DNA from 4 places in the Massilia sp. KIM genome. Region 3 is predicted to be linked to each of the others. Evidence: predicted binding sites of a transcription regulator. Region 3 holds the regulator's gene; each other region holds the start of a gene.
What was found. The regulator sigma-54, encoded in region 3, starts transcription at its own class of promoters, with help from an activator protein. The targets are predictions, from matches to a motif close to TGGCANGNAANCTGCTTT.
Positions count from the first base shown of each region.

Region 1: the regulator sigma-54 is predicted to act here: its motif matches at 3,796-3,813, upstream of B0920_RS26120 (PEP-CTERM sorting domain-containing protein).
Region 2: the regulator sigma-54 is predicted to act here: its motif matches at 3,828-3,845, upstream of glnA (type I glutamate--ammonia ligase).
Region 4: the regulator sigma-54 is predicted to act here: its motif matches at 5,505-5,522, upstream of B0920_RS15790 (pilin).

Region 1 covers NZ_MVAD01000001.1:927,477-934,855, reverse strand. Annotated here, with positions in the region: gene map (type I methionyl aminopeptidase) at 1-301, shown strand, start outside; gene B0920_RS04155 ([protein-PII] uridylyltransferase) at 306-2,888, shown strand; gene B0920_RS04150 (pseudouridine synthase) at 2,919-3,665, shown strand; gene B0920_RS26120 (PEP-CTERM sorting domain-containing protein) at 3,850-4,479, shown strand; gene B0920_RS04140 (S8 family serine peptidase) at 4,541-6,331, opposite strand; cyclic di-GMP riboswitch class I at 6,426-6,514, opposite strand; gene B0920_RS04135 (amino acid ABC transporter ATP-binding protein) at 6,733-7,379, opposite strand, start outside.
Region 2 covers NZ_MVAD01000001.1:2,932,249-2,939,627, reverse strand. Annotated here, with positions in the region: gene B0920_RS12770 (transglycosylase domain-containing protein) at 1-1,655, shown strand, start outside; gene B0920_RS12765 (TAXI family TRAP transporter solute-binding subunit) at 1,652-3,001, shown strand; gene B0920_RS12760 (rhodanese-like domain-containing protein) at 3,159-3,614, opposite strand; gene glnA (type I glutamate--ammonia ligase) at 3,905-5,320, shown strand; gene B0920_RS12750 (DUF4124 domain-containing protein) at 5,476-5,991, shown strand; gene glnL (nitrogen regulation protein NR(II)) at 5,988-7,061, shown strand; gene ntrC (nitrogen regulation protein NR(I)) at 7,130-7,379, shown strand, end outside.
Region 3 covers NZ_MVAD01000003.1:201,437-208,815, reverse strand. Annotated here, with positions in the region: gene B0920_RS21195 (SIS domain-containing protein) at 1-861, shown strand, start outside; gene B0920_RS21190 (HAD family hydrolase) at 861-1,391, shown strand; gene lptC (LPS export ABC transporter periplasmic protein LptC) at 1,405-2,016, shown strand; gene lptA (lipopolysaccharide transport periplasmic protein LptA) at 2,050-2,628, shown strand; gene lptB (LPS export ABC transporter ATP-binding protein) at 2,628-3,383, shown strand; gene B0920_RS21170 (RNA polymerase factor sigma-54) at 3,386-4,861, shown strand; gene hpf (ribosome hibernation-promoting factor, HPF/YfiA family) at 4,920-5,273, shown strand; gene B0920_RS21160 (enoyl-CoA hydratase/isomerase family protein) at 5,371-6,456, shown strand; gene rapZ (RNase adapter RapZ) at 6,797-7,379, opposite strand, start outside.
Region 4 covers NZ_MVAD01000002.1:225,915-233,293, forward strand. Annotated here, with positions in the region: gene recA (recombinase RecA) at 36-1,112, shown strand; gene recX (recombination regulator RecX) at 1,167-1,625, shown strand; gene B0920_RS15775 (DUF2889 domain-containing protein) at 2,596-3,159, shown strand; gene sucC (ADP-forming succinate--CoA ligase subunit beta) at 3,230-4,399, shown strand; gene sucD (succinate--CoA ligase subunit alpha) at 4,418-5,299, shown strand; gene B0920_RS15790 (pilin) at 5,583-6,053, shown strand; gene B0920_RS15795 (S9 family peptidase) at 6,114-7,379, opposite strand, start outside.

The sequences.
Region 1 (7,379 bases), on a different contig from region 3:
GCCTCAGGTGCTGCACTACGGCCGCCCGGGCACCCTCGAGAAGCTGGAAGCGGGCATGATCTTCACCATCGAGCCGATGATCAACGCCGGCCGCCGCGAGATCAAGGAAATGCAGGACGGCTGGACCATCAAGACCAAGGACCGCAGCCTGTCGGCCCAGTGGGAGCACACCGTGCTGGTCACCGAGACCGGTTTCGAGATCCTGACCCAGTCGGCCGGCACCCCGGCCCCGCCGGCGATCGTGCTGCCGCTGCTGAACCAGGCTCCGGCTCCCGCCCCGGCCCCCGCACTCACCGCCTGAGCCCATGGGCCACGCCGCGCTTCTCGACACCACCCGCAGCGAGCTGCGCGCTCGCCTGAAGGCCGAACGCCAGGCCGTGTTCGACGCTTTCCGCGAAGACGGCAAGCCCGAGAAACTGCTGCGCAACCTGCGCCACGTGGTCGACGGCGTGCTGGCCGACGCCTGGCGCGCGGCCGGCCTGCCGGCCAACACCGCCCTGGTGGGCGTGGGCGGCTACGGGCGCGGCGAGCTGTTTCCCTATTCCGACGTCGACCTCCTGATCCTGCTCGGCCAGCGTCCCGACGCCATCACCCAGGCGCGCCTGGAAGCCCTGGTCCAGCTGCTGTGGGACCTGGGCCTGGAGATCGGCCACAGCATCCGCACCGTGGACGAGTGCATGGTCGAATCCGGGGCCGACATCACCGTGCAGACCAGCCTGCTGGAAGCGCGCCTGGTGACCGGCGACGCCGCCCTGTTCGGGGAGCTGCAGCGGCGCTACCGCGAGGCCCTCGACCCGCAGGCCTTCTTCCAGGCCAAGACCGCCGAGATGCGCCTGCGCCACGCCAAGTACGAATACACGGCCTTCGCGCTCGAGCCGAACTGCAAGGAGAGCCCGGGGGCGCTGCGCGACCTGCAGGTGATCCTGTGGGTGGCCAAGGCCGCCGGCCTGGCCGAATCCTGGGGCCAGCTCGCCACCCGCGGCCTGATCACCCGCATGGAAGCGCGCCAGCTGATGGAAAAGGAGCGCGCCTTCAAGGACATCCGGATCCGCCTGCACCTGCACACAAAGCGGCGCGAGGACCGGCTGGTATTCGACGTCCAGACCGCGATCGCCAAGACCTTCGGCCTGTCGTCCAGCGGCGACGGCCCGAACGCGCGCCGCGCCAGCGAATACCTGATGCAGCGCTACTACTGGGCGGCCAAGACCGTCACCCAGCTCAACACCATCCTGCTGCAGAACATCGAAGCCCAGCTGTTCCCGCACCCGGCCTGCCCGGTGCCGATCAACGAGCGCTTCAACGAAGTGGGCGGCCTGATCGACATCGCCGCCGACGACACCTTCGAGAAGACGCCTTCGGCCGTGCTCGAGATCTTCGTCGCCATGACCGAGCGCCCGGACATCAAGGGCATGACGGCGCGCGCCACCCGCGCCCTGTGGCATGCGCGCACCCGCATCGACAGCGCCTTCCGCGCCGACCCGGGCAACCGCGCCCTGTTCCTCCGCATCCTGCAGGCCCCGGTCGGCCTGCTGCACGCGCTGCGCCGCATGAACGAATTCGGCATCCTCGGGCGCTACCTGCCGGCCTTCCGCAAGATCGTCGGCCAGATGCAGCACGACCTGTTCCACGTCTACACCGTGGACCAGCACATCATGATGGTGGTGCGCAACCTGCGCCGCTTCACGATGACCGAGCACGCCCACGAATACCCCTTCTGCAGCCAGCTGATCGCCAATTTCCGCGACCGCTGGCTGCTCTACGTGGCCGCGCTCTTCCACGACATCGCCAAGGGCCGCGGCGGCGACCATTCCAAGCTGGGCATGGACGACGCCCGCCAGTTCTGCGTCGAGCACGGGCTGTCGGAGGAGGACACGGAACTGGTGGTGTTCCTGGTCGAGCAGCACCTGACCATGTCCCAGGTGGCGCAGAAGCAGGACCTGTCCGACCCCGACGTGATCGCCGCCTTCGCCGAGGTGGTGCGCGACGAGCGCCACCTGACCGCCCTCTACCTGCTGACGGTGGCCGACATCCGCGGCACCAGTCCCAAGGTCTGGAACGCCTGGAAGGCCAAGCTGCTGGAAGACCTGTACAAGGTGACCCTGCGGGTGCTGGGCGGCGAGCCGCATTCGGCCGACCGCGAGCTGCGCGCGCGCCAGCGCGAAGCCCTGGCCACCCTGCGCCTGTTCGGCCTGGACGCCAATGCCCACGAAGCCCTGTGGGACCAGCTCGACGTCGCCTACTTCCTGCGCCACGACGCCTCCGACATCGCCTGGCAGACCCGCGCCCTGCACGACAAGGTGGACAGCGACAAGCCGGTGGTGAGGGCGCGCCTGGCGCCGATCGGCGAAGGCCTGCAGGTGGCGGTCTACATCAAGGACCAGCCCGACCTGTTCGCGCGCATCTGCAGCTATTTCGACCGCAAGAACTTCAGCATCCTGGACGCCAAGATCCACACCACGCGCCACGGCTACGCGCTGGACAGCTTCCTGGTCACGGCCGAAGGCTTCGCCGGCAGCTACCGCGACATCATCAGCCTCATCGAGCACGAGCTGTGCGCCCTGCTGCTGTCCCAGGAGCCGTTGCCGCCGCCGGCGCGCGGGCGCCTGTCGCGCATGTCGCGCAGCTTCCCGATCACGCCCACCGTGGACCTGCGCCCGGACGAGCGCGGCCAGTTCCACGTGCTCTCGGTGGCCGCCAACGACCGCATGGGCCTGCTGTACGCGATCGCCAGCGTGCTGACCCGCTACCGCATCAACCTGCATACCGCCAAGATCATGACCCTGGGCGAGCGCGTCGAGGACGTCTTCCTCATCGACGGCGCCGCCCTGAACAACCCGCGCGTCCAGGTCCAGCTCGAGACCGAGCTGCTGGACGCGCTCAAGATCTGATTCCCTTTCTCTTTTTTACCCGCATTACCGATGACCGAACCGCTCCGCCTGTCCAAACGCATGTCCGAACTCGGCCTGTGCTCCCGCCGCGAGGCCGATGACTGGATTGCCAAGGGCTGGGTGCGGGTCGACGGCAAGGTGGTCAACGAGCTGGGCAGCAAGGTGCTGCCGCACCAGAAAATCACGGTCGAACGCCAGGCGGCGGCCGAGCAGTCCAAGCGCGTCACGGTCCTGATCAACAAGCCGGTCGGCTTCGTCAGCGGCCAGGCCGAGGACGGCTACAAGCCGGCGGTCACCCTGATCAAGCCCGAGAACCGCTGGGCCGAGGATCCCTCACCCGAGCAGTTCCACCCGACCCAGTTGCGCAGCCTGGTGCCGGCCGGGCGCCTGGACATCGACTCGGTCGGCCTGCTGGTCCTGACACAGGACGGCCGCATCGCCAAGCAACTGATCGGCGAGAACACGGCGATCGACAAAGAATACCTGGTGCGGGTGCAGTACACCAAGCCGGGCAAGCTGCCGGACGCCGATCTCAAGAAGCTCAACCACGGCCTGTGGATGGACGGCAAGCCGCTGCTGCCGGCCAAGGTGCGCTGGCAGAACGAGGACCAGCTCAGTTTCGTGCTCAAGGAGGGCCGCAAGCGCCAGATCCGGCGCATGTGCGACATGGTGGGGCTGAAAGTGATCGGCCTGAAACGGGTGCGCATCGGCCGCGTGAAGCTGGGCGACTTGCCGCCGGGGCAGTGGCGCTACCTGGGCGCAGACGAGAGTTTCTGATTTCACGGCCATCGCGTTTCCCGACGCCAAGAAATAACCGGGTCGTAACTGTCGGTTTACTTTACATCCGCGACATCCGGTTGAGTCACCGTAAGACAAATCCTACGTAAACTCAGGTATTTAGGTGACATGGCATGCCCTTTGCATTGCTTCAGGCATTACAACAAGTCTGAAAGGGATCGTCATGAAGTTGTCCAAACTCAAAGCCGCTGCAATCGCCGCAATCGCCGGCAGCGCGTTGCTGTGCGGCGCTGCCCAAGCCATTCCAATTGCGGATAAGCTCATCGGCTCCAAATTGCTCGGCAATTCCGGCAATCCGGATCTCTTACTTGAATTCGAGGACTTGACCGGCAATGATTACGTCGAGGCCGATCTAGTGCGCGATGACTCCCCGACCGCATACTGGGACTCCGGCTTCTGGGTCATCGACGTGGCGCCTGCCCAGCCGGGCTTCTTCGTGATGAAGTTCGGCACCGGCTCCTTCCCGGCGGGCACTGCCGATCACTATTTCTTTGAAAACGTCGAGGACTTGACGCAGCTGGTCTTTACCAGCGAGCAGGTGAGCGGCCTGGCCCCGAACTGCACGGCCCCAACCACTACCACCACTGCCAAGGCCGGAGGCGGGGGCGGAGGCAAGCCGCCCAAGGATCCGAAACCGGCGGCGGCCACTTGTGAAATCGGGCGCCTGAGCCACTGGGTCTACGTGGGTGAGCCGGGTGGTGGCGGGGGCGGCGGTGGGCAGGTGCCGGAGCCGGCCAGTCTCGCCCTGCTGGGCGCCGGCCTGGCCGGCATGCTGCTGCGCCGTCGTCGCTGAACGCCAGCCGGTAAACGAAAAAGGCGCCGCAGGGCGCCTTTTTCCCTCTGGTGGTCGCTCTTCAGCGTACGGTGACGCTAACGCTGCTGGTGCTGGCATTGCCCGCCGCGTCGCGTGCGGTGGCCGAGACGGTATGCACACCGAGGCCCGACTTGCGCGTATTCCAGCTGTACGACAGCGAGCCGCCCTTCCCGGTCACCACCGCCTTGCCGTCGACCAGCAGCGTGGTGGTGATATTCGCGGCGCCCGCATCGTCCGAGGCGCTCAGGCTCACCGTCACCGTGCCGCTCACGCTGCCGCCGTTGACCGGATTGTTGATCGCCACGGTCGGCGCGGTCGTGTCCTTGGCGATCACGGTGGTGGTGTTGGCCACGTTGACCGCCACGGCCGCCGAGGCGCCCGCATTGCCGGCCGCGTCGTAGGCGACGGCGACCAGGCTGTTCATGCCGTTGGCGACACCCTTCGAATCCCAGCTGAAGCTGTAGGGCGCGGCGCTGTCGACCGCGACCACCGTGCCGTTGACCTTCAGTTCCACCCGCGTCACGCCCACGTTGTCGCTGGCGTTCACGGTCACCGGCACCACGCCCGACACCGAGCTGCTGGCAAGCGGCGCGGCAATGCTGGCCACCGGCGCGCTCGCGTCGACCGGCTGGACGTAGCCGACAGCGGCGGCCACTGCGGCATCGGCATTCACGCGGCCGTAGCCGAACACCGGGTCACGTCCGGCGACGCCCAGGTCCAGCGAAGTCTTGAACAGCAGCGCCTCGATCTGCTCGCCGCTGAGGTCGGGGCGCGCGGCCATCATCAGGCCGGCCACGCCGGCGGCCACCGGGCTGGCGAAGGAGGTGCCGTTCCAGGCCGAGTAGCCGCTGGTACCGCTGGTGGTCCAGATGCCGGAACCCGGCGCCGACAGCGAGACGAAGCTGCCCCAGCTCGAGAAGCTCGACTTCCTGTCGTAGCTGTCGGTGGCCGACACGATGATGAAGGAAGTATCCGGGATGACGTTTTCGTCGATGTTGTTGTTGCCGGCCGAGATGAACACCAGGCCGCCCTTGCTCTTCATGTATTTCGAGGCGCTCTTGATCGACGAACTGCCGGCAATCCCGACATAGCTGACGTTGGCGATGCGCGCGCCATGGTCGGCGGCGTAAGTGATGCCGCTGGCGATGGTGCTGAAATAGGCCCAGCAGCCCTTGGTGCTGTCCAGGTAGGCGACCCGCACCGGCATGATCTTCGCGCTGCCCGCCACGCCGGCCACGCCGAGGGCGTTGTTGGTGCTGGCCGCCGCGGCGCCGGCCACCGCGGTGCCATGGCCGCAGACGTCGGCGACGTTGGTGTTGTTGTCGTAGAGGTTGTAGCCGGGCACCACGCGGTCCTTCAGGTCCGGGTGGCCGATATTCACGCCGCTGTCCAGGATGGCGATGGTCACGCCGGCGCCCTGGCTGCGATCCCAGGCGCTCGGGGCGCCGATCTTGCCGATGTGCCAGGCGCTGCCGATGTAGGGGTCGTTGACGGCCACGCCTGCCTGCACCTTGCGGTCCAGTTCGGCGAACTTGATTTCCGGGCGGCGCGAGAGCTTTTCGACAGCGTCCTGCTCCGACAGGCCGGGCGGCAGGTCGACCACGTGCATGCGGCTCTGGCCCAGCTTGCGCTTCTTGCCGCCGCCGTGCAGCTTCAAGACCTTGTCGAATTCGGCGTCGGAGAGGCCGGCCTTGGCCTCGACCAGGATGCGTCCTCTTGCGAACTCTTCTCCTGGCGCCGCCTGGGCGCCTACAGCCCAGCCCAGGGCCAGGATGGCGGTGGCGATCGACGCGGTGGTCTTGTGCAGGGAGAAGGTGGTGGAGGTGTGCATGCTAGCGGTTCCTGTTCAATAAGTAAGGACAGGATTGCTAGCGAACACGACGGCGCACGAACGCAATGCGTTCAGCAGGCACTCGGGTCGGTTTTCTGGCAGTCCTGCCGTCATCGAGCCCGAAGGCTCATTAGACCGTTGACTTTGCGTCCTCCGCTTTCGCGGAGTTTGCCCTTTTCAGATGCTGAGCCGAGTATAGGGGGAAAAATTCCGTGTGACAACCGGTTTCAATCAAATCGGGTAAAAGTTTCTTTTGATCACCTATTCCAAAGGGTCGACATTATGCTCTCTCCTCTGAAGACCGCGTGACGGAGAACAACATTGCAGTATATGCCACAGCTGTGTTCAGAATTGAAACTGTGATGCATTGCGGTTACTAATGGTTGTTCTCCGACCATCTTTCAGGTCGCATTGCGGTCCGCAAGGAACTGCTGGGCGCGCGGGTGCTGCGGCCGGGTGAAGAAGGCCTCGGGCGTACCCTGCTCCAGGATCTCGCCCTCGGCCATGAACAGCACCCGGTCCGACACTTCCCGCGCGAACCCCATCTCATGGGTCACGCAGACCATGGTCATGCCGCCATGGGCCAGCTTGCGCATGACCTGCAGCACCTCGCCCACCATCTCGGGATCGAGGGCGCTGGTCGGCTCGTCGAACAGCATGATGGGCGGACGCATCGCCAGGGCGCGCGCGATCGCGACCCGCTGCTGCTGGCCGCCCGAGAGTGCGTTCGGATAGGCGTCGCGCTTGTGCGCGAGGCCCACCTGCTCCAGCAGTTCGAGCGCATAGGCGCGCGCTTCGGCGGCGCTGGCGCGCTTGAGCTGGACCGGAGCCAGGGTGCAGTTCTCCAATACCGTCAGGTGCGGGAACAGGTTGAAGTGCTGGAACACGAAGCCGATCCCGGCGCGCAGCTGGTTGACGTCCAGCCCCTTGGCATGGATGTCGCGACCGTCGATCTCGATGCGGCCGCCGTCGATCTCCTCGAGCCGGTTGAGGGTGCGGATCAGGGTCGACTTGCCCGAACCCGAGGGCCCGCACACCACCACCACTT
Region 2 (7,379 bases), on a different contig from region 3:
TGCGCACCCTGGTGACCTATCTCGACATCGTCGACCAGCTGCACAAGCGCTACGAGCCGATGGACAAGATCGGCCTGCACGGCGTGAACATCGATCCGAAAGACCGCATGTCGCAATGGGCGGTCGAGTACTTCATGAACCTGCCGGACGGCGCCGACCGCGGCCTGGCGCCGATGCTGGCCGCAGCGATGGAGCGCAGGTACTCGGCCAACCCCGGCGAAGCCTTCTTCACCGGCGGCGGCCTGCACACCTTCGGCAACTTCAGCAAGCTCGACAACAGCAAGATCATGACGGTGCACGAGGCGCTGCGCCAGTCGACCAACCTGGTGTTCGTGCGCATGATGCGCGACGTGGTGCGCTACTACATGTTCCAGCTGCCGGGCTCCTCGGCCCAGCTGCTGGCCGACGCCGACGACCCGCGCCGCGCCGACTACCTGGCGCGCTTCGCCGACGCCGAAGGCAAGGTCTTCCTCGCCAAGTTCTGGAACAAGTACAAGGGCAAGACCCCGGCCGAGGTCGAGCAGCTGCTGTTCTCCGGCGTGCGTCCGCTGGCCTCGAAACTGGCGGCGGCCTACCGCACCGTGGCGCCGAACGCGACCATGGCCCAGTTCGCCGAGTTCATCGACAAGTCGCTGCCGTCCTCGAACGAAGTCGATCCCGAGCGCATTCCGAAGATGTACGAGATGTACGATCCGAAGAACATGTCGCTGGCCGACCGCGGCTACGTGGCTTCGGTGCACCCGCTCGAACTGTGGCTGGTGAGCTATCTGCGCACCCACCCGAAGGCCGGCTGGACCGAGGTCACCGAGGCCAGCGTCCGCGAGCGCCAGGAAGTCTACAGCTGGCTGTTCAAGACCCACCGCAAGCATGCCCAGGACAAGCGCATCGCCGGCCTGCTGGAAGTGGAAGCCTTCCTCAAGATCCACGCCCAGTGGAAGAAGATGGGCTACCCCTTCGACTCGCTGGTGCCCTCGTATGCGACCACCCTGGGCGCCTCGGCCGACCGGCCGGCCGCGCTGGCCGAGCTGATGGGCATCATCGTCAACGGCGGCCTGCGCAAACCGGTGGAGCGCATCGATTCGCTGCACTTCGCCAAGGACACGCCTTACGAGACCCTGGTCCGGCGCAACAAGGCCGGCGGCGGCGAGCAGGTGCTGGCGCCGGAAGTCGCGCGCGCCGTAGCCGACGCCATCCGCGGCGTGGTCTCGGACGGCACCGCCAAGCGCGTCAAGACCGCCTTCACCCTGCCGGACGGCAGCGTGATCGCGGTGGGCGGCAAGACCGGCACCGGCGACCAGCGCTTCGAGGTCTATGCGCGCGGCGGCCGGGTGATCGAGTCGCGCTACGTGAACCGCTCGGCGACCTTCGTCTTCAACATCGGCGAGCGTTACTTCGGCAGCATGACCGCCTATGTGCACGGCCCGCAGTCGGGCAACTACGACTTCACCAGCGCGCTGCCGGTGCAGTTGCTGGCCAACCTGGCGCCGAGCCTGATGCCGATCATCGGCGACGGCGCCGGCGGCAACCCGATGACCACGGTGCCGGGCCTGGTGGCGCCGCCAAAACCCGACCAGACCGGCGCCGCGCCGGGCGAGGAAGTGCTGGCCGGTCCCTTGCCCCTGCCTGCGGCCCCGCGCCGCGCCTGCGTCCGTTGAGCGGGAAGGGCGTGGTGGGGCGCGCCGTCACCAAGGTGCGCAGCTTCAGTTTCGTGTCGCTGCGCGACCTGCTGGTCGCCTCCGGCCCCACCATCCTCTTGGTGCTGGCGGCGCTGGTGGTGGCCTACTGGTGGGTCGATCCGGCCCCGCCGCGCAGCCTGCGCCTGGCCACCGGCCAGGAGAACAGCGCCTACGAGCAATTCGGCAAGCAGTACGCCGCGATCCTGGCGCGCGACGAGATCCGGGTCGAGCTCCAGCCTTCGCTCGGCTCGCTCGACAACCTCGGCCGCCTGGAGCGCGGCGAGGCCGACATCGCCTTCGTGCAAAGCGGTTCCACCGAGGACGGGCAGGCCGCGCGCCTGGGCCTGGTCTCGCTGGGCAGCCTGTTCACCGAACCGGTCTGGCTGTTCCTGCGCGAGGGCGCTGGGGTGGCCAAGCTCACCGACCTCAAGGGCAAGCGCATTAACCTGGGGCCGGAAGGCACGGGCGTGCCGCGCCTGTTCCGCCAGGTGCTGGACGTGAACGGCATCGATCCGGCCGCGCTGCGCATCGGCGACCTGGAAAACACCCCGGCCACCATGGCCTTGCTGGAGGGCCGCATCGACGGCCTGGTGTTCAGTTCCGCGCCCGAGGCGCCGCTGATCCAGATGCTGCTGCAGACCCCGGGCATCCGGCTGTTCGATTTCTCGCAGGCCGAGGCCTATACCCGGCGCCTGCCTTTCCTGACCCACGTGGTGCTGCCGCGCGGGATCGTCGACCTGGGGCGCAACATCCCGGCCCAGGACTACCACCTGATCGCGCCCACCGCGACCCTGGTCGCGCGCGAGGAGCTGCATCCGGCCCTGGTGGGGCTGTTCGTCAAGGCGGCCCACGAGATCCACGGCAAGACCGGCTGGTTCCAGCAGCAGGGGCAGTTCCCCTCGCCCAAGTACACCGAGATCCCGGTGGCGGCGGAGGCGGCGCGCTACTACCGCGACGGGCCGCCCTTCCTGCAGCGCTACCTGAGCTTCTGGCTGGCCAATTTGCTGGACCGGCTGGGCGTGGTGGCGGTGGCGCTGGCGGCGCTCCTGATTCCCTTATCGAAGATCGTGCCGCCGCTGTACGTGTGGCGGGTGAGGTCGCGCATCTACCGCTGGTATGGCGAGCTGCGCGCGGTGGAGCAGATGCTGGAGCGGGCGGAAGGGGAGAAGAAGGAAGTGGTGCGCAAGGACCTGCTGCGCAGGCTCGATGAGATCGAGGAGAGCGTGAACCATATTTCGATTCCGCTGGCGTTTGCGGATGCGCTGTATGGGCTGCGCAGTCATATCAATATCGTGCGCAAGCGGGTGATGGTGGGGGCGCAGTGATGCGCTGAAGGTTTGCAAGCAAACTTGGATTCCCGCCTACGCGGGAATGACGGTTTTGCAGCTAGAGGTAAAGACCGACGTAAACGTAGTGGCAAGCCAGAAGACCGTCGTTCCCGCGCAGGCGGGAACCCAAGTTTCTCAACCGGCCACTAGCGCCTCAAGCCCCCACCCACGGCAACCCCGCCTTGCACCACCCCCCAATCGTCTTGCGGTGCCCCTCGGCATCCTTATCGCCCTCGAAGCCTTCGAGAATGTCGTACGACTGGGCAAAACCCAGCTCCGTCGCCACCCGCGCGCTATGGCGCGAGCGCACCCCCGAGCGGCACAGGAACAGCAGCACCTCATCCTTGCGCGCCACCTGCTCGAGCTGTGCACCGAATTCGGGATTCGGCGCCCCGCCCGGGTAGGTCGCCCACTGCACCGCCACGTGCTGGGCGTCCGGCACCGCCACCCGGCCGACCCAGTCGCGCTCGGCATTGGTGCGTACATCCACCAGCTTGACCCGCGGATCGGCCTGGAGCAGGGCGAAGGCTTCCTGCGGCGTCACGGCGCCTGCATAGGGCTGGCCGGTGGCACGCTGGTTTGCCGCTTCGAGAATTTGTTCGGGAGTCATGATAGTCCGTCCGTGTGCGAGCAAAAGGGTGCGATGCACCATCGTGGATCAGTGTATGCTGCCCTGCCGTGGTGCGTCGCGCATGGATTGCACCAAGATGGTGCGCGGCTATTGCAGCCTGAAAAATAGGCAAGACATCCGCTTGCAGCAATTTTATGGGTAAACTCGCTCGTTTCCAAAGAACGAATTGCGCATTTGCTCATGCGCAGAACTTGGCATGGTTCCTGCTTTAACACAAGCCAAGTGGTCGTTTCACAGGCGACACCCCCTTTTCAACTAGGAGATTCCGAATGGCAAAGACCGCCGCAGACGTAATGCAGATGGTTAAGGACAACGAAGTCAAGTTCGTTGATTTACGCTTCGCCGATACCCGCGGCAAGGAACAGCACGTGACCGTGCCCGTGTCGCACTTCGACCTCGACAAATTCGAGTCGGGCCACGCCTTCGACGGCTCGTCGATCGCCGGCTGGAAAGGTATCGAAGCCTCGGACATGCTCCTGCTGCCGGACCCGAACACCGCCAATCTCGACCCCTTCATGGAAGAGACCACCCTGTTCATGCAGTGCGACGTGATCGAACCGTCGGACGGCAAGGGCTACGACCGCGACCCGCGCTCGATCGCCAAGCGCGCCGAAGCCTACCTGAAATCCTCGGGCATCGGCGACACCGCCTACTTCGGCCCGGAACCGGAATTCTTCATCTTCGACTCGGTCCGCTGGAAGATCGACATGTCGGGCTGCTTCGTCAAGATCGATTCGGATGAAGCCTCCTGGTCGACCGACAAGGAAATCGAAGGCGGCAACAGCGGCCACCGTCCGACCGTCAAGGGCGGCTACTTCCCGGTCCCGCCGGTCGACAGCTTCCAGGACATGCGTTCGGAAATGTCGCTGATCCTCGAATCGATGGGCATCCCGGTCGAAGTGCACCACCACGAAGTGGCGGGCGCCGGCCAGAACGAACTCGGCACCAAGTTCTCGACCCTGGTCGAGCGCGCCGACTGGACCCAGAACCTGAAGTACGTGATCTGGAACGTGGCCCACAGCTACGGCAAGACCGCGACCTTCATGCCCAAGCCCATGGCCGGCGACAACGGCTCGGGCATGCACGTGCACCAGTCGATCTGGAAGGATGGCAAGAACCTGTTCGCAGGCGACGGCTATGCCGGCCTGTCGGAAACCGCGCTGTTCTACATCGGCGGCATCATCAAGCACGCACGCGCCCTGAACGCGATCACCAACCCGGGCACCAACTCGTACAAGCGCCTGGTGCCTGGCTTCGAAGCCCCGGTCAAGCTGGCCTACTCGGCACGCAACCGCTCGGCCTCGATCCGCATCCCGCACGTGGCGAACCCGAAGGGCCGCCGCATCGAGACCCGCTTCCCGGATCCGCTGGCCAACGTCTACCTGTGCTTCGCCGCCCTGCTGATGGCCGGCCTGGACGGCATCCAGAACAAGATCCACCCGGGCGAAGCCGCGACCAAGGACCTGTACCACCTGCCGCCGGAAGAAGACAAGCTGATCCCGACCGTGTGCGCCTCGCTGGAAGAAGCCCTGGAAGCCCTGGACAAGGACCGCGAGTTCTTGACCCGCGGCGGCGTGTTCAGCGACAGCATGATCGACGCCTACATCGACCTGAAGATGCAGGAAGTGCAGCGCATGCGCATGACTCCGCACCCGGCCGAATTCGACATGTACTACTCGTCGTAATTCGCCTGTTGCAGCCCTGGCATGCCGGCATGCCAAGGCTGCGCCGCGAAGCAGGGGAAAGCCACGGCTTTCCCCTTGTTGTTTGCGGGATCGGTTATCCTCGCGTTGCACTACACTGTGCGCACCTTCCCTGTGCAGAACTGTTTCTGATGCGAATGACAAGTATGATGTTGCGCGGCGCCGCCGTGCTGGCCGGACTGGCGCTCTCCCACGCGGCCGCGGCCCAGACCCCGGTCTACAAATGCGTCGACGGCGAAGGCCGGATCGAGTTCACCGACACCAGCCGGCGCGGCTGCAAGCTGCTCGACCTCGGCTATATCGCGCCGCGCGCCTCGGCGCCGATCCCGGCGACCAGTTCGGCGCCCGGCCCGGCGCGTGCGGCCAGCCCGCCGCCCGCGTCCGCGACGCCGGCCAGCTTCCCGCGCGTCGACAGCGCCCAGCAGCGCGCCCGCGACGACGAACGCCGCGAGATCCTGAACGACGAGCTGCGCTTCGAGGAAAAGAAACTGGCCGACCTCAAGCGCGATTTCAACAACGGCGAGCCCGAGCGCCAGGGCAACGAACGCAACTACGCCAAGTACCAGGAAAGGGTGGCCAGCATGCGCGACGAGATCAGCCGCACCGAACGCAACGTCGAGGCGCTGCGGCGCGAGATCGGCAACATCCGATGAGCGGCGACGAGGATCTCTCCCGCTACGCCGGCCTCGAGCTGCTGGCCTCGGCCGTGCTGCTGACCGACGGCCAGGGCCAGGTGCGTTATGCCAACCCGGCGGCCGAGAACCTCCTCGAACTCTCGCTCAAGTCGCTCCAGCGCTACCGCCTGCCGGAGCTGTTCACCAACGGCGCCGAACTCGCGGCCCTGACTTCCCAGGTGCTGGCCCACCAGTATGCCGACCTGCGCCAGGACCTGACCCTGCAGCGCAGCGGTCGCGAGCCCCTGCACGTGAACAGCATCGTCAGCGCGCTTGGGGAGGGCGAGCTGCTGATCGAGCTGCGCGAGAACGTGCAGCAGCTCAAGCTCGACCGCGAGGAACGCATCCTCGACCAGAGCCAGGCCAACAAGGAACTGATCCGCAACCTGGCGCACGAGATCAAGAACCCGCTGGGCGGCATCCGCGGCGCGGCCCAGCTGCTCGAGCTCGAACTGCCGCCCCACCACCTGCTCGAGCTGCAGGAATATACGCAAGTCATCATCAAGGAGGCCGACCGCCTCCAGACCCTGGTCGACCGCCTGCTGGCGCCGCACCGCAAGCCCCATATCGTGGGCGACGTCAACATCCACGAAGTCTGCGAGCGGGTGCGCAGCCTGATCCTGGCCGAGTTTCCCCAAGGCTTGACGATCCGGCGCGACTACGATGCCTCGATCCCCGAGTTCCGCGGCGACATGGAACAGCTGATCCAGGTGGTCCTGAACATCGCCCACAACGCCGCCCAGGCCCTGGCCGGACGCATCGCCGCGGGCGACGCCGAGATCGTGCTGCGCACCCGGGTGGCGCGCCAGGTCACCCTGGCCAAGGTCCGTTACGGGCTGGCACTAGATTTGCATATCATCGACAATGGACCGGGCATCGCGCCCGATATCCGCGACCGCATCTTCTACCCGCTCGTATCCGGGCGCGAAGGCGGAAGCGGCCTCGGGCTGACGCTGGCGCAAACCTTCGTGCAGCAGCACCTGGGGGTGATCGAGTGCGAAAGCCGGCCTGGACTGACGGATTTCCGCATCCTGCTGCCGCTGCCATAAGCAAAGCGGGCGGGTGAGGGGAGAAGACAGTCCTTCCATTGAATCCATGTTGCGGGAAGCAAGAACACATGAAACCAATCTGGATTGTCGACGACGATGCATCGATCCGCTGGGTGCTGGAAAAGGCCCTGGCGCGCGAGAGCCTGGAGACCCGCAGCTTCGCCAACGCGCGCGACGCCCTCGACGCTTTTGAACACGAGACGCCGCAGGTGCTGGTGTCGGACATCCGAATGCCGGGCGAATCCGGCATCGACCTGCTGCAGGCGGTCAAGGCCCGCCATCCGGGCCTGCCGGTCATCATCATCACCGCCTTTTCCG
Region 3 (7,379 bases):
CGCATCTATGCCTGCCAGGGCCGGGTCGTGGTCTCCGGCATGGGCAAGTCCGGCCACGTCGGCCGCAAGATCGCCGCCACCCTGGCCTCGACCGGCACCCCGGCCATGTTCGTCCACCCGGGCGAGGCCGCCCACGGCGACCTGGGCATGGTGACCCCGAACGACGTCTTCATCGCCATCTCGAATTCCGGCGAGTCGAGCGAGCTGCTCGACATCCTGCCGGCCGTCAAGCGCATGGGCGCCCAGGTGATCGCCATGACCGGCAAGCCGCAGTCGCGCCTGGCCCAGCTGGCCGAAGTCCACCTCGACATCTCGGTGGCCAAGGAGGCCTGCACCCTGAACCTGGCGCCCACCACCAGCACCACCGTGACCCTGGCCATGGGCGACGCCCTGGCCGTGGCCCTGCTCGACGCGCGCGGCTTCCGTGAGGAAGACTTCGCGCTCTCGCACCCGGGCGGCGCCCTCGGCCGTCGCCTGCTGACCCACGTGCGCGACGTGATGCGCAGCGGCGAGGCGGTGCCCAAGGTGGCGCCGGATGTGCCGCTGACCCGCGCCCTGCTCGAGATCACCCAGAAGGGCATGGGCATGACCGCCGTGGTCGACCCCGACAACCGCCCGATCGGCGTGTTCACCGACGGCGACCTGCGCCGCCTGATCGAGCGCGTCCAGGACTTCACCAGGCTGACCATCCGCGACGTCATGCACGCCAACCCGCGCCGCATCCATCCCGAGCAGCTGGCCGTGGACGCCGTCGCCGTGATGGAGGAATTCCGCATCAACCAGATGCTGGTGGTGGACCACGAGGACCGCCTGGTCGGCGCCCTCCATATCCACGACCTCACGCGCGCCAAGGTGATCTGATGCTGCCCCTCGCACACATGGAACGCGCGTCCCGCGTCAAGGTCATGATCTTCGACGTCGACGGCGTGCTCACCGACGGCAGCCTGACCTACGGCCCGGACGGCGAAGTCACTAAGACCTTCAACGTGCTCGACGGCCTCGGCATCCAGCTGCTCAACAAGACCGGCGTCAAGACCGCCATCATCAGCGCGCGCAATTCGCCCATCGTGGTCAAGCGCGCGGCCGACCTCGGCATCTCCCACGTCTACCAGGGCATCCACGACAAGCGCGTCGGCTTCGCCGAGCTGCTCCAGGCCACCGGCGTGAGCGCGGAGGAATGCGGCTACATCGGCGACGACGTGATCGACCTGCCGCTGTTCACGCGCGTCGGCTTCGCCGTCACCGTGCCCTCGGGCCACCCCGAGGTCCAGCACCGCGCCCACTACGTGACCCGCAACGCGGGCGGCAAGGGCGCGGTGCGCGAAGTCTGCGACCTGGTGATGCGCGCCCAGGGCACCTACGAACAGGCGCTCGCGCCTTACTTCGCCTGACGAGGTCCGCGCCATGGCCCCCTACGTCACCTCCAACAAGCGCACCGCGCACCGCTGGAAACTCCTGACCATCATGCTGACCGGCGTGTTCTGCGCCTTCGGCAGCTTCTGGCTGCTGCAGCTGATGCAGGAGGGCGATCCGGACGCGCGTCCGGGCGGGCCGCCCAACGAACCGGACTACATCGTCGAGAACTTCTCCTTCGTGCGCATGACCGCCAACGGCCAGCCCAGCTACGTGGTGTCGGGCAAGCGCCTGACCCACATCCCGGAAGGCGACGTCTCGCACGTCGAGGCGCCGGTCATGCGCGGGGTCGAGCCGGGCCGCCCGCCGATGACGGTCACCGCCGACAAGGCCCAGATCTTCCACGGCGAGCACCGCGTCGACCTGCTCGGCAACGTCGACCTGCAGCGTCCGCGCACCCCGCAGTCGGACGCGCTGCGCGTGCGCACCGAGAAGCTCACTGCGCTGCCGGACGAAGAAATCATCAAGACCGACCAGCCGATCGACATGCAGCTCGGCGCCTCCAGCGTGAAGGGCATCGGCATGGTGGCCAACAACGCCACCCAGAAGCTGCACATCGCCAGCCGCGGGCAGATCGTCTATCCGCCGCGCGGGCGCCAATAGAGCCTGCGCCAGCCAACTCCTGACCAGCACAATATGAAGAAACTACTCGCTGTCGCATTCCTCTCCCTGGTGTCGCTCACGGCCATGGCCGAGCGCGCCGATTCCCTCAAGCAGGCGGTGATCAACTTCGACTCGCTCGACGTCGACGAAGTCACCCAGACCCGCATCCTGACCGGCAACGTGGTCGTCACCCGCGGCACACTGGTGCTCAAGTCCGACCGCGCCCTGGTGAAGGAAACCCCGGAAGGCTACATGAGCGTGACCCTGACCGCGAACCCGGGCAAGGTCGCCACCTTCCGCCAGAAGCGCGACGGCGGCCCCGACCTGTGGGTCGACGGCCAGGCCCAGCGCATCGAATACGAAGAGCGCACCGAGGTCGTGAAGCTGTTCTCGAACGCGATCGTCAAGGAGCTCGAAGGCCAGCGCGTGACCAACGAGATCACCGCGCCCTTCATCGCCTACGACAACCGCAAGGAAGTCGCCACCGTGCGCAACGACGCCAGCGGCGAGAGCAAGGTCGGCGGCGGCCGCGGCACCCTGATCCTGGCGCCCAAGCGCGCGGCCCCGGCACAAGGCGCAACGCAGGGCGCGGCCCCGGCAGGGAAGCAGTGATGGAGGCCCGCGACTGCGGCAGCACCTTGATCGTCAAGGGGCTGCAGAAAACCTACGGCAAGCGCCTGGTGGTGCGCGACGTCTCGCTGCAGGTCGACTGCGGCGAGGTGGTCGGGCTGCTGGGGCCGAACGGCGCCGGCAAGACCACCTCCTTCTACATGATCGTCGGCCTGGTGCCCTCGGACGCCGGCAGCATCGACATCAACGGCACCGACATCTCGAGCCTGCCGATCCACCGGCGCGCGGTGCTGGGCTTGTCCTACCTGCCGCAGGAGGCCTCGGTGTTCCGCAAGCTGACGGTGGAGGAGAACATCCGCGCCGTGCTCGAGCTGCAGAAGCAGGACGGCAAGCCGCTCACCAAGGAGCAGATCAACGAGCGCCTCGACACGCTGCTGGCCGACCTGCAGATCGAGAAGCTGCGCGAGAGCCCGGCGCTGGCGCTGTCGGGCGGCGAGCGGCGCCGCGTCGAGATCGCGCGCGCGCTCGCCACCAATCCCCGCTTCGTGCTGCTGGACGAGCCCTTCGCGGGCGTCGATCCGATCGCCGTGATCGAGATCCAGCGCATCGTGCGCTTCCTGAAGGAGCGCAAGATCGGTGTCCTGATCACCGACCACAACGTCCGCGAGACGCTCGGCATCTGCGACCGCGCCTACATCATCAACCAGGGCGCCGTGCTGGCCTCGGGCCGGCCCGACGACATCATCGCCAATGAATCCGTGCGCCGCGTCTACCTGGGTGAACACTTCCGCATGTAGACATGAAACAGTCCCTGCAGCTACGCACTTCCCAGCACCTTGCACTGACGCCGCAACTGCAGCAGTCGATCCGCCTGCTGCAGTTGTCCACGCTCGAGCTGCACCAGGAGATCGAGCAGATCCTGTCCGATAATCCGATGCTGGAGCGCCTCGACGATCCGCTCGACCGCTCGGTGCGCCTGCTGGCAGATGGCGCCATCAATAACGCGCCGCCCAATGGCGAAGCGCCGGCCGCCACGCCCGGCGCGGCGGAAGGCGAGGCCGCGCCGGCCGAGCACGCCGACGGCGCGGACGGCGCCGCCGAGGGCGGCGAGCGCGAGCTGCACGATGGCGACTGGGGCGAAGGCGGCGGCGGACGCGGCGGCGACGACGAGGACGGCCGCCCGCAACTGGAAGCCAGCAGTGTCACCCTGCGCGAGCACCTGATGGAACAGGTGCGCACCACCGGCTGCTCGGCGCGCGACCGCGCGCTGGCCGAGCTGGTGATCGACGCCCTGGACGACAACGGCTACCTGGAAGAACCGCTGGACGAGATCCACGCGCGCCTGCCGGAGGAACTCGAGATCGAGATGGACGAGCTGCGCTGCGCCCTGGCCCTGGTGCAGAGCCTGGACCCGATCGGCGTGGGCGCGCGCAGCGCCGGCGAATGCCTGGCCCTGCAGATCCGCCGCATGCCCGGCGTGCCCCTGGTGACGCGGCGCCTGGCCCTCAAGATCGTCGAGGGCTACCTGAGCTGGTTCGCCCAGCGCGAATACAGCAAGCTCAAGAAGGCGCTGGACTGCGACGACGAGGACCTGCGCGAGGTGCAGGCCGTGGTGCGCGCCTGCAATCCGCATCCGGGCGCGGCCTTCGCGGCCAACGTCTCGGACTACGTGGTGCCGGACGTGATCGTGCGGCGCGCCAAGAGCGGCTGGGCGGTGTTGCTCAATCCGGACGTGATGCCGCGCCTGCGCGTGAACAGCCTGTACGCCTCGCTCATGAAGCAGGGGAAGTGCGAAGGCATGAACGCCCAGCTGCAGGAAGCCAAGTGGCTCATCAAGAACATGCGCCAGCGTTTCGACACCATCCTCCGTGTGGCAGAGGCCATCGTCGAGCGCCAGAAGAATTTCTTTTCGCACGGTGCGGTTGCCATGCGGCCCCTTGTTTTACGTGAGATAGCTGATACACTAGGTCTACACGAGAGCACAATTTCCCGTGTCACAACGCAGAAGTACATGCTGACCCCGCACGGCATGTTTGAGTTGAAATACTTCTTCGGAAGCCATGTCGCCACCGAGGCGGGGGGAGAAGCCTCTTCGACGGCGATCCGCGCGCTCATCGCGCAATTGACAGGAGCAGAAGACCCTAAGAATCCATTATCCGACAGCAAGATCGCGGAGATGCTCGGGGAACAAGGCATGGTCATTGCGCGCAGGACGGTCGCGAAATACCGTGAAGCGCTCAAGATCCCTCCCGTCAGCCTCCGCAAAGCCTTGTAACAGCGCTGCCCACTCCTGCCTTGTGCCTGGGCGGCGCGACATCTTCAAAGGAGTGTGTATGAACCTCACAATCAGTGGACACCATCTCGAAGTGACCCCCGCTATCCGTGAATACGTTCAGAATAAGCTCGAGCGCATCATTCGGCATTTCGATCAAGTGATCGACACCCATGTCTTCCTCTGCGTCGACAATCTCACTGAGAAAGAAAAAAGGCAAAAAGCGGAAATCAACCTACAGGTATCGGGGAAAACCCTGCACGTGGCCAGTGTCGCGCAAGACTTGTACGCCGCGATCGATACCCTGATGGATAAGCTGGATCGCCAGGTTCTGAAGCACAAGCAAATGCTCCGCAGTCATGACCACATGGCGCTGAAGCGCCTGCCGGAAAACGGCGACGTCGCTGCAGCCTGATCGGCCGCAGGGCACCACTAGCAAGGGCGTCTGAGGGGACGCCCTTTTTGCATCCGTGTTCTGTAAAATGCTTATCTTTTCAATCACAGAACACGCCATGACCGACCACGTCCTCACCCGTGTCGCCAATCGCACCGGCATCATCACCCTGGACCGCCCCAAGGCGCTGAATTCGCTCTCGCTCGAGATGGTGCGCGCGCTCACCGCGGCCTTGAACGCCTGGAAGGACGACGCCGGCGTCGCGGCCGTCCTCATCACCAGCAGCAGCGACAAGGCCTTGTGCGCGGGCGGGGACATCCGCTTCTTCCACGAGGTCGGCCACGCCACGCCCCAGGGCGGCAGCGCGCTGCTGGAAGACTTCTTCACCGAGGAATACGCGCTCAACCACCTGATCCACTTCTATCCCAAGCCCTACATCGCCATCATGGACGGCGTGGTGATGGGCGGCGGCATGGGCATCGCCCAGGGCGGGCCCGGTTGCGGGCTGCGCATCGTCACCGAGCGCACCAGGATGGCGATGCCGGAGGTGAACATCGGCCTGTTCCCGGACGTGGGCGGCAGCCACTTCCTGTCGCATGCGCCTGGGCAGCTGGGCAATTACCTCGGCTTGACGGGGCTGACCATCGGGGCGGCGGATGCGCTCTACGTGGGGCTGGCCGACGTGTTCGTGCCTGGCGCGGCGCTGGGCGAGCTGCATGCTTTGATCGAGGCGACGGCGGGCGAGGAATTGCCGGCGGCGATACGTGCGTTTGCCGCGCCGTTCGCGGATCAAGCCGGGGCGAGCGAGCTGGAGGCGCAGCGTGCGGCGATCGACCGGCACTTCGGGTCGGATTCGGTGGCGGCGGTGATGGCCTCGCTTGAAGCGGACGAGAATCCGTTCGCGCAGAAGGCGCTCAAGGCGATGCGCTCGCGTTCGCCCCTGATGATGTGCGTGACGCGCGAGCTGCTGGCGCGCGGGGCGCAACTCGACGTGGCGGACTGCCTGCGCATGGAGCGCTCGGTGGTGCGGCGTAATTTCGAGCACGGCGAGGTGCTGGAAGGCGTGCGGGCGCTCGTGATCGACAAGGACAATGCGCCGCAGTGGAATCCGCCGACGCTGGAGGAGGTGAGTGCGGAGATGGTGGCGCGCTTCTTCGAGCCGGTGTGGCCGGAGTGGGCGCATCCTTTGCGGCATCTGGACTGACCCGCAGCCCAAGCTTTCAGCCGCTAGCCTCAGCACGTCATTCCGGCGAAGGCCGGAATCCAAGTTTGCGTGCAGACCCGCTGCGTTAAACGCCCGTCACTGCGCATAGGAATTGGATTCCGGCCTTCGCCGGAATGACGTGCTGGGGCTGCGGGTGCAAGGGGGGCTGGCGTGCATGCACGCAAGTGCCAGTCGCGGCGCGAACAACGAGCAGCACTCAGCGAAGAGCGAACAGCGAACAGCGAGCAACACTCAGCGAAGAGCGAACAGCAAACAGCAAACAGCGAAGAGCGAACAGCAAACAGCGAAGAGCGACCAGCAACCCCGCGCCGCCGTCACCTCAAGCCGTCAGGTTCTTCGGCTGCTCCCGATGCCTCACGATCACGCGCTCGGTCGCGCCGAAATACGCCCCCAGCCTTTCGGCCATGTACACCGAGCGGTGCTGCCCCCCGGTGCACCCCACCGCCACGGTGAGATAACTCCGGTTGTCGGTCTTGAACGAGGGCAGCCACTTCTCCACGAAGCTGCGGATGTCCTCCAGCATCTCGGCCGCGCTCGGCTGGGCGTCGAGAAAGGCGATCACCGGCGCGTCGCGGCCCGTCAGCGGGCGCAGCGCCAGATCGTAATAGGGATTCGGAATCGCCCGCACGTCGAACACGAAGTCGGCGTCCAGCGGCACCCCCACCTTGAAGGCGAAGGACTCGAAGAACAGGGTCAGCGGCGCGTGCGCCACCTCGGCCAGTTCCTTGATCCAGGCGCGCAGCTTGTTGGCCGAGAGTTCCGAGGTGTCGATCACGTGCCCCAGGTTCTCGATCGCCGACAGGCGCTCGCGCTCCTCGGCGATGCATTCGATCAGGGTGCGGCGCGAGGCCGGGTTCTCGCCCGGGCGCAGCTCGTGCGACAGCGGGTGGCTGCGGCGGGTC
Region 4 (7,379 bases), on a different contig from region 3:
CCCTACCTTGCCTACTCCACGATTGAAAGTACACCATGGACGACAAAAAAATTGCAGTAAACGCCGCTGAAAAGGGCAAAGCACTGGCAGCCGCCCTGGCGCAAATCGAAAAGCAGTTCGGCAAGGGCTCGGTCATGCGTATGGACGCCAATACGCCGGTCGAGGAGGTGCAGACTGTTTCCACCGGCTCGCTGGGCCTGGATATCGCGCTCGGCGTCGGTGGCCTGCCGCGCGGCCGTATCGTCGAAATCTACGGTCCGGAATCCTCGGGTAAAACCACCCTGACCCTGCAAACCATCGCCCAGATGCAAAAGCTGGGTGGCACTTGCGCCTTCATCGACGCCGAGCACGCGCTCGACGTGACCTACGCGCAAAAGCTGGGCATCAATCTGAGCGAACTGCTGATCTCGCAGCCGGACACCGGTGAACAGGCTCTGGAAATCACCGACGCCCTGGTGCGTTCGGGTTCGGTCGACCTGGTGGTCATCGACTCGGTGGCGGCGCTGACTCCGCGCGCCGAGATCGAAGGCGACATGGGCGATTCGCTGCCGGGCCTGCAGGCGCGACTGATGTCGCAGGCACTGCGCAAGCTGACCGCCTCGATCAACCGCACCAACACCCTGGTCATCTTCATCAACCAGATCCGCATGAAGATCGGCGTGATGTTCGGCAGCCCGGAAACCACCACCGGCGGTAACGCGCTGAAGTTCTACGCCTCGGTGCGTATGGACATCCGCCGTACCGGTTCGATCAAGTCGGGCGACGAGGTGATCGGTAACGAAACCAAGGTCAAGGTCGTCAAGAACAAGATCGCGCCGCCGTTCAAGGAAGCCCACTTCGACATCCTGTACGGAGAAGGCACTTCGCGCGAAGGCGAGATCCTGGACCTGGGCGCCGACAACAAGATCGTCGAGAAGTCGGGTTCCTGGTACAGCTACAACGGCGAGCGTATCGGCCAGGGCAAGGACAATGCCCGCCTGTTCCTGAAAGAGCGTCCGGCACTGGCACGCGAAATCGAGAACAAGGTCCGCGCCGCCCTGGGCGTGCGCGAGCTGCCGCCGGTCGCCGGCGAGGACGACGTTCGTCCGAACCTGAAGGCCGTCGGCGAGTAATGCGCTGGCGGCGCGCTCCGGCAGTCCATCGCCGGTCCGCGCCGCCACGGTCTTATGCCAGCACCTCCACTGAGCCTGAAAGCGCGCGCGCTGCGCTACCTGTCGCTGCGCGAGCATAGCCGGCTCGAGCTGGGCCGCAAGCTGGCCCGCTATGCCGAGGAGGGCGACGATGTCGAAGCCCTGCTCGATTTCCTAGAAAAGAACAACTGGCTGTCGCAGGAGCGTTTCGCCGAATCTCTGATTTACCGGAAGGCGGGCCGCTTCGGCAATAGTCGCGTCATGGCCGAACTACAAAGTCACGGAGTCAACGGCGAAGCGCTTGCCGAGATCAAGGCCGAACTGGCCGGTAGCGAGACCGCGCGTGCGCGCGAGGTCTGGCAGCGCAAGTTCGGCCGGGTCGCGGAAGATGCGGCGGAGCGGGCCAAGCAGATGCGTTTCCTGCTGCAGCGCGGCTTTTCCCAGCGCGCGGCGCGTGCAGCGATGCAGGGCAGTCCGGACGAGGACGAGATCTGAGCCCTGGCGATTGCCGGTTGCCGGTTGCCGGTCCGCGCTGACTGGAAGCGTCTGGCTGCGCTGGCTGGAAGCCTGTGGCTGAAATGAGCACCGACGAGGCGCCAGCATGGAGCGTCATCCCCGATATGTTTCGGCATATTCCTCAACGGGTGATGGCGCTGCATGCTGGCGCTTTTCTTTGCCAACCCAACCCCCTCGTGATCCCGGTCCCGGCACGCTCACTTCGCACCATCTCGGCCACGGACCCATGAACGTCGTCCCCGCGTAGGCGGGGACCCAAGTTCCATCGACCGTCCGCTAGGCCTTTGTAGCCGATCACAAAAAACCGCGCAATCCCGGCCATGGCACGCTCGCCTCGCACCATCTCGGCCACGGACACATGAACGTCGTCCCCGCGTAGGCGGGGACCCAAGTTTCACCGACTGTCCGTTAGCAACCTTCGTAGCCGATCACAAGAAACCGCGCAATCCCGGCCACGGCACGCTCGCCTCGCACCATCCGGCCACGGTCACAAGCACGTCGTCCCCGCGAAGGCGGGGACCCAAGTTCCATCGACCGCCCGTCAGCGGCTTTCGTAGCCGATCACAAAAAACCGCGCAATCCCGGCCACGGCACCCTCGCCACGCACCATCCGGCCACGGTCACAAGCACGTCGTCCCGCGTAGGCGGGGACCCAAGTTTCCTTGCAATTTTGTCAGCTTAGCCCGTCGCCACTCGCATAAACCCCGTTGCCCGCCTTCGCACAGACGACCACGCAAGTGCAATATTGCCCACTCAGCAATAACCTCGCGCCGCCGTCTCTCCCATTCCCCCAAAAGCCTCCTGTTGCAGTGCAACGCTGAACTTGGTGTGATAAACTTTTGTGGTTTAAGCAGCGCCGCATGAGCGGTTGTTGCCGTAGAAGCTGCGGCGACGTGCATGAAGCACACTTGCTGCACCACTAACCGCCGCTCTGACGGCATTGGTTTTTATGCCCCTGTCTCCTCCCGTATCGCGCTCGCTCCGGCATACGCGCGCCATCACCGTCGAAGCCTATGCGCGCGACGATGGCCTGTGGGATCTCGACGCCACCATCCGCGACGTCAAGACGCGCGACATCACGCTCGCGTCCGGCGAGCGTCCCGGCGGCGTCCCGGTGCATGACCTGAAGCTGCGCGTCACCATCGACCGCGACCTGACCATCGTCGACGCCGAAGCCGCGTCCGATGCGGTCCCCTATCCCGGTTTCTGCGACACCATCGGCCCCGCCTACAAGAAGCTGGTCGGTCTGTCGCTCCTGAACCACTTCCGGCTGCACCTGAAAGACCGCCTTGCTGGCGTGCTCGGTTGCACCCATCTGACCGAATTGGCCCAGGTGCTGCCCACCGCAGCGCTGCAGGCCTACGCCGACGACGTCTTTACGACCCGCGGCGGCGCCGACGACAACTCGGCCGAACGGCCCTTCGAGCTCGACCGTTGCCATGCCCTGCGCAGCGACGGCCCGGCCGTGGCCAAGTACTATCCACGCTGGGCGATCAAAGCCGTGTCGGGTTAGCATTCGTTGTTCAATTTCGTAATTCCAACCGTATTTCTACACAATCAGTAATAGAAGAAGGGAAGCCAGCATGAAAATCCATGAGTATCAGGGCAAAGAGATCCTCCGAAAGTTCGGAGTGACGGTTCCGCGCGGCATTCCGTGCATGTCGGTGGAAGAGGCGGTCAAGGCTGCTGAGGAACTGGGCGGCCCGGTCTGGGTCGTCAAGGCCCAGATCCACGCTGGCGGCCGCGGCAAAGGCGGTGGCGTGAAAGTCGCCAAATCGCTGGAACAGGTCAAGGAATACGCCGACCAGATCATGGGCATGCAACTGGTGACCCACCAGACCGGCCCGGAAGGCCAGAAAGTCCGCCGCCTGCTGATCGAAGAAGGCGCCGACATCAAGAAAGAACTGTACGTCTCGCTGGTCACCGACCGCGTGAGCCAGAAGGTCGTCCTGATGGCCTCGTCGGAAGGCGGCATGGACATCGAAGAAGTCGCCCACAGCAACCCGGAAAAGATCCACAACGTCGTGATCGATCCGAAGATCGGCCTGACCGACGCTGAAGCCGACGACATCGCCCGCAAGATCGGCGTGCCGGAAGGCTCGATCGCCGACGCGCGCGCCAACCTGCAAGGCCTGTACAAAGCCTACTGGGAAACCGACGCCTCGCTGGCCGAAATCAACCCGCTGATCCTGACCGGCTCGGGCAAGGTCATCGCCCTGGACGCCAAGTTCAACTTCGACTCCAACGCCCTGTTCCGTCATCCGGAAATCGTCGCCTACCGCGACCTGGACGAAGAAGATCCGGCCGAAGTCGAAGCATCGAAGTTCGACCTGGCTTACATCTCGCTCGACGGTAACATCGGCTGCCTCGTGAACGGCGCCGGCCTGGCCATGGCAACCATGGACACCATCAAGCTGTTCGGCGGCGAGCCGGCCAACTTCCTCGACGTCGGCGGTGGCGCGACGGCCGAGAAAGTGACCGAAGCATTCAAGATCATGCTGAAGAACCCTGGCCTGAAGGCCATCCTGGTCAACATCTTCGGCGGCATCATGCGCTGCGACGTGATCGCCGAAGGCGTCATCACCGCATCCAAGGCCGTGTCGCTGCAGGTGCCGCTGGTCGTCCGCATGAAGGGCACCAACGAAGACCTGGGCAAGAAGATGCTGGCTGATTCGGGCCTGCCGATCATTTCCGCAGACACCATGGAAGATGCAGCGAAGCAGGTCGTTGCCGCTGCCGCTGGCCAAGCCTAATTCGCGAAGGAAAACAAAATGTCGATTCTGATTAACAAAGACACCAAAGTCATTACCCAAGGTATCACCGGCAAGACCGGCCAGTTCCACACCCGCATGTGCCGCGACTACGCGAACGGCCGTGAAGCCTTCGTGGCAGGCGTGAACCCGAAGAAAGCCGGCGAAGACTTCGAAGGCATCCCGATCTACGCATCGGTCAAGGAAGCCAAGGCCGAAACCGGCGCCACCGTGTCGGTGATCTACGTTCCGCCGGCAGGCGCTGCCGCCGCGATCTGGGAAGCAGTGGAAGCCGAGCTGGACCTGGCAATCTGCATCACCGAAGGCATCCCTGTCCGCGACATGATGGAAGTCAAGGATCGCATGGCCAAAGCCGGTTCCAAGACCCTGCTGCTGGGCCCGAACTGCCCTGGCCTGATCACCCCGGACGAGATCAAGATCGGCATCATGCCGGGTCACATCCACAAGAAGGGCCGTATCGGCGTCGTGTCGCGTTCGGGCACCCTGACCTATGAAGCAGTCGGCCAGCTGACCGCCCTGGGTCTGGGCCAGTCGTCGGCAGTCGGCATCGGCGGCGACCCGATCAACGGTCTGAAGCACATCGACGTGATGCGCATGTTCAACGACGATCCTGACACCGACGCAGTCATCATGATCGGCGAGATCGGCGGCCCGGACGAGGCGAACGCCGCTTACTGGATCAAGGACAACATGAAGAAGCCGGTCGTCGGCTTCATCGCTGGCGTCACCGCGCCTCCGGGCAAGCGCATGGGCCACGCCGGCGCGCTGATCTCGGGCGGCGCCGACACCGCGCAAGCCAAGCTGGAGATCATGGAAGCCTGCGGCATCAAGGTCACCAAGAACCCGTCGGAAATGGCTCGCCTGCTGAAGGCCATGCTGTAATCCGACGATCTTTTGATCGCCAATAAGAACGGGGAGCTGCGGCTCCCCGTTTTTTATTGATCTCTCCGGCTTGGCATGACGAAAACTGTCCGACTGACAAAAATTGCCCTGTGGAACTGACAATTTTTGTCACGCCACCCGACAATTTTTGTTCTGGCACAGGATTTTGTTATAGCCGAGCTAATAAAATTAGCGTTTTTTGGGCTGGCATACCAGTTGCATATAGATGAGTGCGGCAACAAAGCGGCACAAGACACCTGACCACACAACCGGAGAGATGAAAATGAACTTCAAACAAATGCAAACCAAGAAGGCCGAAGGCGGCTTCACCCTGATCGAACTGATGATCGTCGTTGCGATCATCGGCATCCTGGCTGCTGTGGCGATCCCGGCTTACCAGAGCTACACCGTGAAGGCCAAGATCGGCGCGGCACTGGGTTCCGTGTCCTCGATCAAGACCGCAGTCGGCGTTTGCGCTCAAGAGAACGGCGGTGGCCTGGAAAACTGCGATGCCGGCGCCAGCGGTATCGTTGCAGCAGCGGATTTCGTTGCCACCAAGGAAGTTGCGGGCATCAACGTGGAAAACGGCGTTCTGACCGTCACTCTGGGTGACGGCATCGCGACGGACGTCGATGGCCAGACCATCACCATGACGCCGACCGTGAACGACGCGACTGTCGCTTGGGAAAACACCACTTCCATCACGGACAACACCGCGGCGATTGACGCCATCACCAAGAACAATGCACCGTAATTAGGCAGCATTGACTTCGACACAAGCCGCCTTCGGGCGGCTTGTGTCGTTTACAGCCATTTACTTTTTCAGGTACTGGTCCAGCCACCCGATCACGGTGTGATGCCACTGCACCGAGTTCGCCGGCTTCAGCACCCAGTGGTTCTCATCCGGGAACACCAGCAGCTTGCTCTCGATCCCCTTGCGCTGCAGCGCCGTGAAGGTGCTCAAGGCCTGCGCCGTCGGGATACGGAAATCCAGGTCCCCCTGAATCACCAGCATCGGCGTCTTCCACTTGTTCACGTGGTGAACCGGGTTGAAGCGCTCATGATTCTCCGGCACCTGGAAGTAGGGCCCGCCGTTCTCCCAGTCCGTGAACCACTGCTCCTCGGTCGAATACGCCATGCCGCGCGTGTCGAACACGCCGTCGTGGTTGACGATGCAGCGGAAGCCATCCGACCAGTTCCCCGCGATCCAGTTCATCATGTAGCCGCCGTAGGAAGCGCCCAGCGCGCAGCTGCGCTCGCGGTCCAGCCAGGGGAACTTCTTCACCGCCGCGTCCAGGCCCTTCTGCAGGTCGACCAGCGGCTTGCCGCCCCAGTCGTTGCTGATCGAGTCGGTGAACTTCTGGCCGTAGCCGGTCGAACCGTGGAAGTCGATGAACACGGTCGCATAGCCCGCGCCCGCATACACCTGCGGATTCCAGCGGTAGCTCCAGCCATTTCCGAAACTGCCCTGCGGGCCGCCGTGAACCAGGAAGGCGATCGGATACTTCTTGCCGGGCTCCGCGTTCCACGGCTTCATCACGTGGCCGTACACGGTCTCGCCGTTGGCGCCGGCGAAGGAGAACTGCTCGTACTCGCCCCAGCGCACGTCCTTCAGGCGCTCGGTGTTCAGATCGGTAAGCTGCTTTCCCTTGCCGCCCAGCTTCATGCTGTACAGCTGCGCACCCGAGGCAAGGTTGGCATGGGTATAGGCCACCGTGTCGCGGCGCACGTCGAAGGCGCCGATGGCCCCCTTGTCGGTCAGCGGCGTCACCTTTCCGCTGCCCACATCGATCGAGAAGAGGCGGTGCTGGCCGATGTCCTCGGCGTCCACGATCAGGGCCTTGCCGTCGGCGCGCCACTGCATGCTGCCGACCGAACGGTCCCAGTCGGCCGCCAGCGCGCGCTTCTTGCCGCTGGTCAGGTCCAGCAGCATCACCTGGAAGCGGTCGGCCTCGAAGCCAGGACGCGCCATCGCCAGGTAGGCCAGGGTGCGGCCGTCCGGCGAGAACACGCCCTTGGTGTCCCAGGCCGGGTTGTCCGCGGTCAGGTTGCGAGGCGCGCCGCCACCTGCTGCGGGCAC